Regions from separate parts of the Streptomyces sp. NPDC034099 genome, predicted to be linked through region 2. Evidence: riboswitches for the same ligand, from Rfam matches in the RefSeq annotation. Region 2 holds a riboswitch; the other holds the start of a gene.

Region 1 (4,210 bases), on a different contig from region 2:
CTCGAACACGCCGTGCGTGGAGGGGTACGTGATCATCAGCACGGCCAGCTCGTCGCGGTGCTTCTCGATCTTGGCGCGCAGGTCCTCGACGTCGATCTCGCCGTCCCCGGCGGTCTTGACGACGACGACCTTCATGCCGGCCATCACGGCGCTCGCGGCGTTGGTGCCGTGCGCGGAGGACGGGATGAGGCAGACGGTGCGCTGCTCGTCGCCGTTGGCCCGGTGGTAGCCGCGGACGGCGAGCAGACCGGCGAACTCGCCCTGCGACCCGGCGTTGGGCTGCAGCGAGACCTTGTCGTAGCCGGTGACCTCGGCGAGCCGCTCCTCCAGCTCGCGGATGAGGGTCAGGTAACCCTGCGCCTGCTCGGCGGGCGCGAAGGGGTGCAGCGCGCCGAACTCGGACCAGGTGACCGGCTCCATCTCGGTGGTCGCGTTGAGCTTCATGGTGCAGGAGCCCAGCGGGATCATGCCGCGGTCCAGCGCGTAGTCCCGGTCGGCGAGGCGGCGCAGGTAGCGCAGCATCGCGGTCTCGGAGCGGTGCTGGTGGAAGACGGGGTGGGTCAGGAAGTCGTCGGTGCGCAGCAGCGCCTCGGGCAGCGTGTCCCCGGCCTCCGCGTCCAACGCCTCGACGTCGCCCTCGACGCCGAACGCGTTCCACACGCCGCCCACCTGGGCACGCGTGGTGGTCTCGTCGCAGGCGAACGACACGTGGTCGGCGTCGACGAGCCGCAGGTTGATGCCGTTCTCGCGGGCGGCGTGGACGATCGCGTCGGCCCGGCCGGGCACCCGCGCGGTGACCGTGTCGAAGTAGGCGCCGTGCACGATCTCGACGCCCTCGGCGGCGAGACCGGCCGCGGTGATCGTGGCGTACCGGTGGGTGCGCCGGGCGATGGCCCGCAGGCCCTCGGGGCCGTGGTAGACGGCGTACATGCCGGCCATGACGGCGAGCAGCACCTGAGCGGTGCAGATGTTACTGGTGGCCTTCTCGCGGCGGATGTGCTGCTCGCGGGTCTGCAGGGCCAGGCGGTAGGCCTTGTTGCCGTCGGCGTCCACGGAGACGCCGACCAGGCGTCCGGGGAGGCTGCGGGCGAACTTCTCGTGCACGGCCATGTACCCGGCGTGCGGTCCGCCGAAGCCCATCGGGACGCCGAAGCGCTGGGTGGTGCCCACGGCGATGTCCGCGCCCAGCTCGCCGGGCGAGGTGAGCAGCGTGAGGGCGAGCAGGTCGGCGGCGACGGTGACGAGCGCGCCCAGCTCGTGCGCCCGGTCGATCACCGGCTTGATGTCGCGGACGGCCCCGGAGGCGCCCGGGTACTGGATCAGGACGCCGTTGATCTCCCGCTCGGCGATCTCGGCGGGGATGCCCTCGCTCAGGTCGGCGACGACGACCTCGACGCCGGTCGGCTCGGCACGGGTCCGTATCACGGCGACGGTCTGCGGCAGCGCGTCCGCGTCGACCAGGAACAGGCCCTTCTTGTTCTTGCCCATGCGCCGGGAGAGGGCCATCGCCTCGGCGGCCGCGGTGCCCTCGTCGAGCAGCGAGGCGCCGGAGGTGGGCAGGCCGGTCAGCTCGGCGACCATCGTCTGGAAGTTCAGCAGGGCTTCGAGGCGGCCCTGGGAGATCTCCGGCTGATACGGCGTGTACGCCGTGTACCAGGCCGGGTTCTCCATGACGTTGCGCAGGATGACCGGCGGGGTGAAGGTGCCGTAGTAGCCGAGGCCGATCATGGAGTCGAGGACCTGGTTGCGGTCGGCCAGGGAGCGCAGCTCGGCCAGCACCTCTGCCTCGGAGCGCGCGCCCGGCAGGTCCAGCCGGTCGGCGTTCTTGATCACATCCGGCACCGCGGCGGCCGTCAGTTCGTCGAGCGAACCGTAACCGACCTGCGCGAGCATCTTGGCCCTGGCCTCGTGGTCGGGGCCGATGTGGCGCTGCTCGAAGGGCATGGCCTGTTCGAGTTCGGAGAGCGGAGTGCGGTGGGCGGTCATTGCGGAGGCCTCCTGGTCTGACGACCTTCGAGGGGCACCACGGCGCGGGTGCCCGGACGGCCTCCCCCTCTGTCATCTCGACCTGAGAGCTTCACCGGGCGAGCCCTGGGGGCTCTCCCGGCTTTCACCGTCGGTGAGAGCGGAAGCCGTCGACACCCGCCCTGCTTTCCAGAGTGACCTCGTCCGTGCGGTACGTGAGCCTGAGAGATTCCGGGGAGGATTTGCTCCTTCGGCGCCTCCGGTGGTGTCCGGAGGACTCTCCCGCGCGGGGTCAGCAGCCGTTTGCCAGCGTACCAGCGAGGCCGCCGCACGGACTTCGAGTGGCCGACCCGCCACTTGTGCTCTTTTGTAGTACTTACGGATGATTAGGCGGCTGGTGTGTGCGACCCCAGTGCGGCCCAGTGGTGCGATCAAGTGGAGGGCCCCCGTGCGTACTGACATCGATCCGCGGAACCTGATCGGCCGCAAGGCGTTCGACCGCGACGGCACCAGGATCGGCACCGTGGACGAGGTCTACCTCGACGATGCCACCGGCGTCCCCGAGTGGGCGGCGATACGGACCGGTCTCTTCAGCAGGGACGCCTTCGTCCCCCTGGAACCCAGCGAGCTGGTCGACGGCGCCCTGCGCGTGCCCTTCGACCGGGCGCTGATCAAGGAGGCCCCCGACTTCGGTGTCGGCCGCCACCTCTCGCCCGAGCAGGAACTCCAGCTCTACCACCACTACGGCTTGGACGTGGCGGCCGCTCCCCCGCCGCCCGACCACGACTTCGGCAAGCTGGCCGGCAAGGGCAAGGGCCCCGACGAGGGCTGACCCGCCCCGCCCTCCGCGTCGGCGACCAGCGGCAGCGGATCCGCGGGGATCAGCTCCGGGTCGTCCACCGGGAAGGTCCGCACCCGCCCGACCTCCGAGTACGGCGTCTCGAAGCGCACGGTGACCCGTCCGAGACCGCTGCCCTGCACCCAGCCGTGCCCCAGCTCCGTGTGCCGCACGTCGTGCCCCGCCGGCCACCGGCGCTCGGTGGGCGAGGGTCTGTGCTCCGCGGCGGGCCCGGTCTGCGGCTCCTCGGCCGGTTCCTCGGCCCGCTCCCCCGCGGCCTGGGCGAACAGGTCCTCCTGCGTGTAGTCGGCGAGCCCGCTGACGCCCACCCCGAGCAGCCGCACACCGCCCGTGGTGTCCACCGAGTCCAGCAGTCTGGCCGCCGCCTCGCGCACCACCGCGGGGTCGTCGGTGGGCCCGCGCAGGGTCTCGGAGCGGGTCAGCGTGGAGAAGTCGTATCTGCGGACCTTGAGCACGATGGTGCGCCCGGACAGACCGGAGGCGCGCAGCCGCCGCACGCAGCGGTCCGCCAGCCGCGCCACCTCGACGCCGACCCGCACCCGGTCGTGGATGTCCACGTCGTAGGTGTCCTCGACCGACACCGACTTGGTCTCCCGCTCGGCCACCACCGGCCGCTCGTCCCGCGCCAGCGCCATGGCGTACAAGGCGTGGCCGTGCGCCTTGCCCAGCAGCCGCACCAGCTCGTCCTCGCCCGCCTCGGCGATCTCGCCGACCGTGGTGATCCCGGCCCGCCGCAGGTGGTCTCCCGTCGCCGGTCCCACCCCGGGCAGCGTCCGCACGGTCATCGGCTCCAGCATGGCCCGCTCCGTCCCCGGCGGGATGAGCACCAGCCCGTCGGGCTTGGCCTCCTCCGAGGCGATCTTGGCGAGCATCTTGGAGGCGGCGAGCCCCACGGACCCGGTGAGGCCGGTGACGGTGCGGATGTCCGTCCGCAGCTTCACCCCGGCCAGGCGCGCCGACTCCGCGTCCCAGGCCGTCCCTCCGGCCTCCAGGTCCACGAAGGCCTCGTCCAGGCTCAGCGGCTCCACCAGCGGCGACAGCTCCCGCAGCAGCCGCATCACCTGCTCGCTGATCGACCGGTAGAGCTCGAAGCGCGGAACGAGGTAGGCGGCGTGCGGCGCGAGCCGGCGGGCCTGGCCCATCGGCATCGCGGAGTGCACGCCGAACACCCGCGCCTCGTACGAGCAGGTGGCGACCACACCGCGCGGTCCGAGGCCGCCCACCACCACGGCCTTCCCACGCAGGCTCGGCTTGGACGCCTGCTCCACCGAGGCGAAGAAGGCATCCATGTCGAGATGCAGGATCGTGGGCGCGGTTCTCACATCTCCGATGCTGCCCTACGCCACTGACAATCCCGTCATCACCGGCAGGAGGACGCCCCGGCGC
Region 2 (4,210 bases):
TCGGCCAGGATGCGGGCACCCTCCAGCGTACGGCCCTGGCGCTCCTTGAACTCCTCGCTCGCGGCGACCTTGAAGGCGACGGCCTTGGCGGCCACCACGTGCTCCAGCGGGCCACCCTGCTGACCGGGGAAGACGGCGGAGTTGATCTTCTTGGCCAGCTCGGCCGTGGAGAGGATCACACCGCCGCGCGGGCCGCCCAGGGTCTTGTGCGTGGTGGTGGTGACGACGTGGGCGTGCGGGACCGGGTTCGGGTGCAGGCCCGCGGCGACCAGACCGGCGAAGTGCGCCATGTCGACCATCAGGTACGCGCCGACCTCGTCCGCGACCTTGCGGAAGGCGGCGAAGTCCAGCCGGCGCGGGTAGGCCGACCAGCCGGCCACGATCAGCTTCGGCCTGGTCTCCTTGGCGAGGCGCTCCACCTCGGCCATGTCGACCTGGCCGTCGTCGCCGACGTGGTAGGGCACGACGTTGTAGAGCTTGCCGGAGAAGTTGATCTTCATGCCGTGGGTCAGGTGCCCGCCGTGGGCGAGGTTCAGACCCATGATCGTGTCGCCGGGCTTGAGCAGCGCGAACATCGCGGCCGCGTTGGCCTGGGCGCCCGAGTGCGGCTGCACGTTGGCGTGCTCGGCGCCGAAGAGCGCCTTGACCCGGTCGATGGCGATCTGCTCGACCACGTCGACGTGCTCGCAGCCGCCGTAGTAGCGGCGGCCGGGGTAGCCCTCGGCGTACTTGTTGGTGAGGACCGAGCCCTGGGCCTCCATGACCGCGACCGGGGCGAAGTTCTCCGAGGCGATCATCTCGAGGGTGGACTGCTGGCGGTCCAGTTCGGCGTCGACGGCGGCGGCGACGTCGGGGTCCAGCTCGTGCAGGGGGGTGTTCAGAAGCGACATGGGTCGGTACTCCTCAGCCGGCGGTGAAGGCGGTGTACTCGTCGGCGGAGAGCAGGTCGGCCGGCTCGTCCGTGATCCGCACCTTGAACAGCCAGCCGCCCTCGAAGGGGGCGCTGTTGACCAGGGACGGGTCGTTGACGACGTCCTCGTTGACCTCGGTGACCTCACCGGAGACGGGGGAGTACAGGTCGGAGACGGACTTGGTCGACTCCAGTTCGCCGCAGGTCTCGCCCGCGGTCACCGAGTCGCCCACCTCGGGGAGCTGGACGAAGACGACGTCACCGAGCGCGTTGGCCGCGTGCTCCGTGATGCCGACCGTCGAGGCGCCGTTCTCGGCGCCCGACAGCCACTCGTGCTCCTTGCTGTAGCGCAGCTGCTGGGGGTTGCTCATGGCCTGAATTCTCCTGTACGCGAGGAAGTGGCTGGTGAAGGGGGTGGTGGGGCGGTACGTCACACGGAAACCGACGCCGCCCGGGACACAGGGGGCCGGCGCCGCCCAGTGTCTACTTCTGGCGCTTGTAGAACGGCAGCGCCACGACCTCGTACGGCTCGTGGCTGCCCCGGATGTCCACACCGACACCCTCCGTGCCCGGGGCCGCGTGCACGGGGTCGACGTACGCCATGGCGATCGGCTTGCCCAGCGTCGGGGACGGGGCGCCGGAGGTGACCTCGCCGATCACCTCGCCGCCGGCGACGACCGGATACCCGGCGCGCGGGACCCGGCGGCCCTCGGCGACCAGGCCGACCAGGACGCGGGGCGGCTCGGAGGCGGCCCGCTCGGCGGCCCTGGTCAGCGCGGCGCGCCCGACGAAGTCGCCCTCCTTCTCGAACTTCACCACCCGGCCCAGACCGGCGTCGAAGGGCGTCAGCGCGGTCGACAGCTCGTTGCCGTACAGCGGCATGCCGGCCTCCAGGCGCAGCGTGTCCCGGCAGGACAGACCGCACGGGACCAGTCCGGCGCCCTCGCCCGCCCGGGTCAGCGCCTGCCACAGCTCGACGGCGTGCTCCGGCTTCACGAACAGCTCGAAGCCGTCCTCGCCGGTGTAGCCGGTGCGCGCGATCAGCGCCGGGACCCCGGCGACCGTGCCGGGCAGCCCGGCGTAGTACTTCAGGCCGTCCAGGTCGGCGTCGGTGAGGCTGCCCAGGATCCCGGGGGACTTGGGGCCCTGCACGGCGAGCAGCGCGTAGGCGTCGCGGTCGTCGCGCACCTCGGCGTCGAAGCCCGCCGCCCGCTCGGTCAGCGCGTCCAGCACGACCTGGGCGTTGGAGGCGTTGGCGACGACCATGTAGTCGGAGGGGGCGGCCTCGGTCTCACCGAGGCGGTAGACGATCAGGTCGTCCAGGATGCCGCCGTCCTCGCGGCAGATCATGGTGTAGCGGGCCCGGCCCGGCTTCACGCTGCCGATGTTGCCGACCAGCGCGTAGTTCAGCAGCTCGGCCGCCTGCGGCCCGGTGACGGTGATCTCACCCATGTGCGAGAGGTCGAAGAGACCGGCGCGGGCGCGCACCGCGACGTGCTCCTCGCGCTCGGAGCCGTAGCGCAGGGGCATGTCCCAGCCGGCGAAGTCGGTCATCGTCGCGCCCAGGGCGCGATGCGTGGCATCGAGCGCGGTACGGCGCGGTTCGGTACTGCTCATCGGTCGGTCGTCTCCCAGGACAGGACGTGGCGAGGTCGGTCCTCCCCATCTGTCATCGGAACCTGAGAGGTTCGCCACGGCCACCGGAGTACGGCGATCAGGGCTTGCACCTTGGGTGGGACCGCCGTCGGGGGCGGTCCGCTTTTCAGATGTGCCTCGCCCGCGCGGTAACGGGGCCTGAGAGATTCAAGGGAGGGACTTGCTCCTTCGGCGCCCCGGCGCGGCCGGGGACTCTCCCGCGCGGATTCAAACGGCCGGTATGCAGTTGGCGCCGCCATCATTGCACGCCTGGCTCATCCGTGGCAGACCGTGATCTGTAACCGGCTTGTGGCAGTAAGCGAACGAAAACGCGAGACCCGCGCATTACCTTCTCTTTACACTCGACGGGGAGGTACTCGTGTACCGCCCCAGGGGAGGACGATCACGGTGAACAGGACCACGGCGTACGCCACGACCTCCGGACTCGCGCTGCCCAAGCAGCCCGCCGCTCCGGCCCCCGAGGCATGTGCCCCACTGACCGCACCCGTCGTCCGCGACCTGAGGGACCGCGACGGCCGCAGCCCGCACGCCCTGCTCTTCGGACCCCGGGACCTGGTGGTGATCACCGGCCTGCCCGGCAGCGGCAAGTCCACGCTGATGCGGCGCACCGTGCGCGGCGGCCGCATCGACTCCCAGGACACCCGCGACCGCTGGGAGCGCCGCATGCCGCGCTTCCTGCCGTACGCGCTCTACCGCCCCCTCGTCCGCCTCGCCCACTACGCGGGGCTGCGCCGCGCGCTGCGTTCCGGCGAGGGCGTGGTCGTGCACGACTGCGGCACCCAGGCCTGGGTGCGCGGCTGGCTGGCCCGCGAGGCCCGCCGCCGGGACGGCACCCTGCACCTGCTGCTCCTCGACGTCGCTCCCGGCGAAGCCCTGGCCGGCCAGCGCGAGCGCGGCCGGGGCGTCTCGCGGTACGCGTTCCTGCGGCACCGCACGGCCAACTCCCGTCTGCTGCGCGCGGTGACCGAGGGCTCCCTGCCCGCCGGCTGCGCCTCCGCGGTGGTCCTCGACCGGGCGGCGGCCGACACCCTCCGCCGCATCGCCTTCACGGGGTGACGCAGGGTAGGGCCCCGGGATCGAACGGGTTAGCCTTTCAGCCACGAACGGCGGTACCAGGCAGGCGGTAGGTAGGCAGATGGACTTCCCGGCACAGGCGCACCCCCACCCGCACGGCGGATGGCCAGGCAACGAGCTGGAGGAGGTGCTGTCCGCCTCCCTCGGCATCCCGTCGGCCGGTGGCCGGATCGTGGAGGTCCTCGGCCGCAGCTTCCTGTGGATACCCCTGCCGAACGGCGGAGGCCCGCACAGCGGCCCCCTCGACCTGCCCTCGCTGGAGATCGACGGCCAGGCCTATGTGCCGGTGTTCAGCTCGGAGGAGCAGCTGCGCCAGGTCGCGGGGGCGCACATGGCGTACACCATCGCCCCCGCCGCGGAGTTCGCCCGCGGCCTGCCCCCGCAGGTCGGCATCGCGGTGAACCCGGAGGGCGTGGTCGGCATCCCGCTGCCGCCGCCCGCCGTGGCCGAGCTGTGCCGGGCCGGACGCACCCCGCTGGACGGGCCCTCCTCCGGCGGCCGGGTCCGCCTCTTCGAGCCGGACTGGCAGGACGACCCGGTGGACTTCCTGGCCGCGGCCTCCGCCGAGTT

Evidence for each region. A riboswitch is a leader RNA that binds a small molecule or an ion and turns the genes downstream of it on or off. The one in region 2 is predicted to bind glycine.
Region 1: another riboswitch for glycine. It lies ahead of gcvP (aminomethyl-transferring glycine dehydrogenase); the one in region 2 lies ahead of gcvT (glycine cleavage system aminomethyltransferase GcvT).

Annotation. Positions count from the first base shown of each region.
Region 1 is NZ_JBVISR010000005.1:604,513-608,722, forward strand. Features, by position in the region: gene gcvP (aminomethyl-transferring glycine dehydrogenase) at 1-1,986, opposite strand, end outside; glycine riboswitch at 2,165-2,260, opposite strand; gene ACZ56V_RS18685 (PRC-barrel domain-containing protein) at 2,414-2,797, shown strand; gene ACZ56V_RS18690 (DNA polymerase IV) at 2,707-4,146, opposite strand.
Region 2 is NZ_JBVISR010000016.1:130,142-134,351, reverse strand. Features, by position in the region: gene glyA (serine hydroxymethyltransferase) at 1-890, opposite strand, end outside; gene gcvH (glycine cleavage system protein GcvH) at 904-1,281, opposite strand; gene gcvT (glycine cleavage system aminomethyltransferase GcvT) at 1,394-2,527, opposite strand; glycine riboswitch at 2,567-2,682, opposite strand; glycine riboswitch at 2,683-2,776, opposite strand; gene ACZ56V_RS34130 (AAA family ATPase) at 2,954-3,622, shown strand; gene ACZ56V_RS34125 (enhanced serine sensitivity protein SseB) at 3,702-4,210, shown strand, end outside.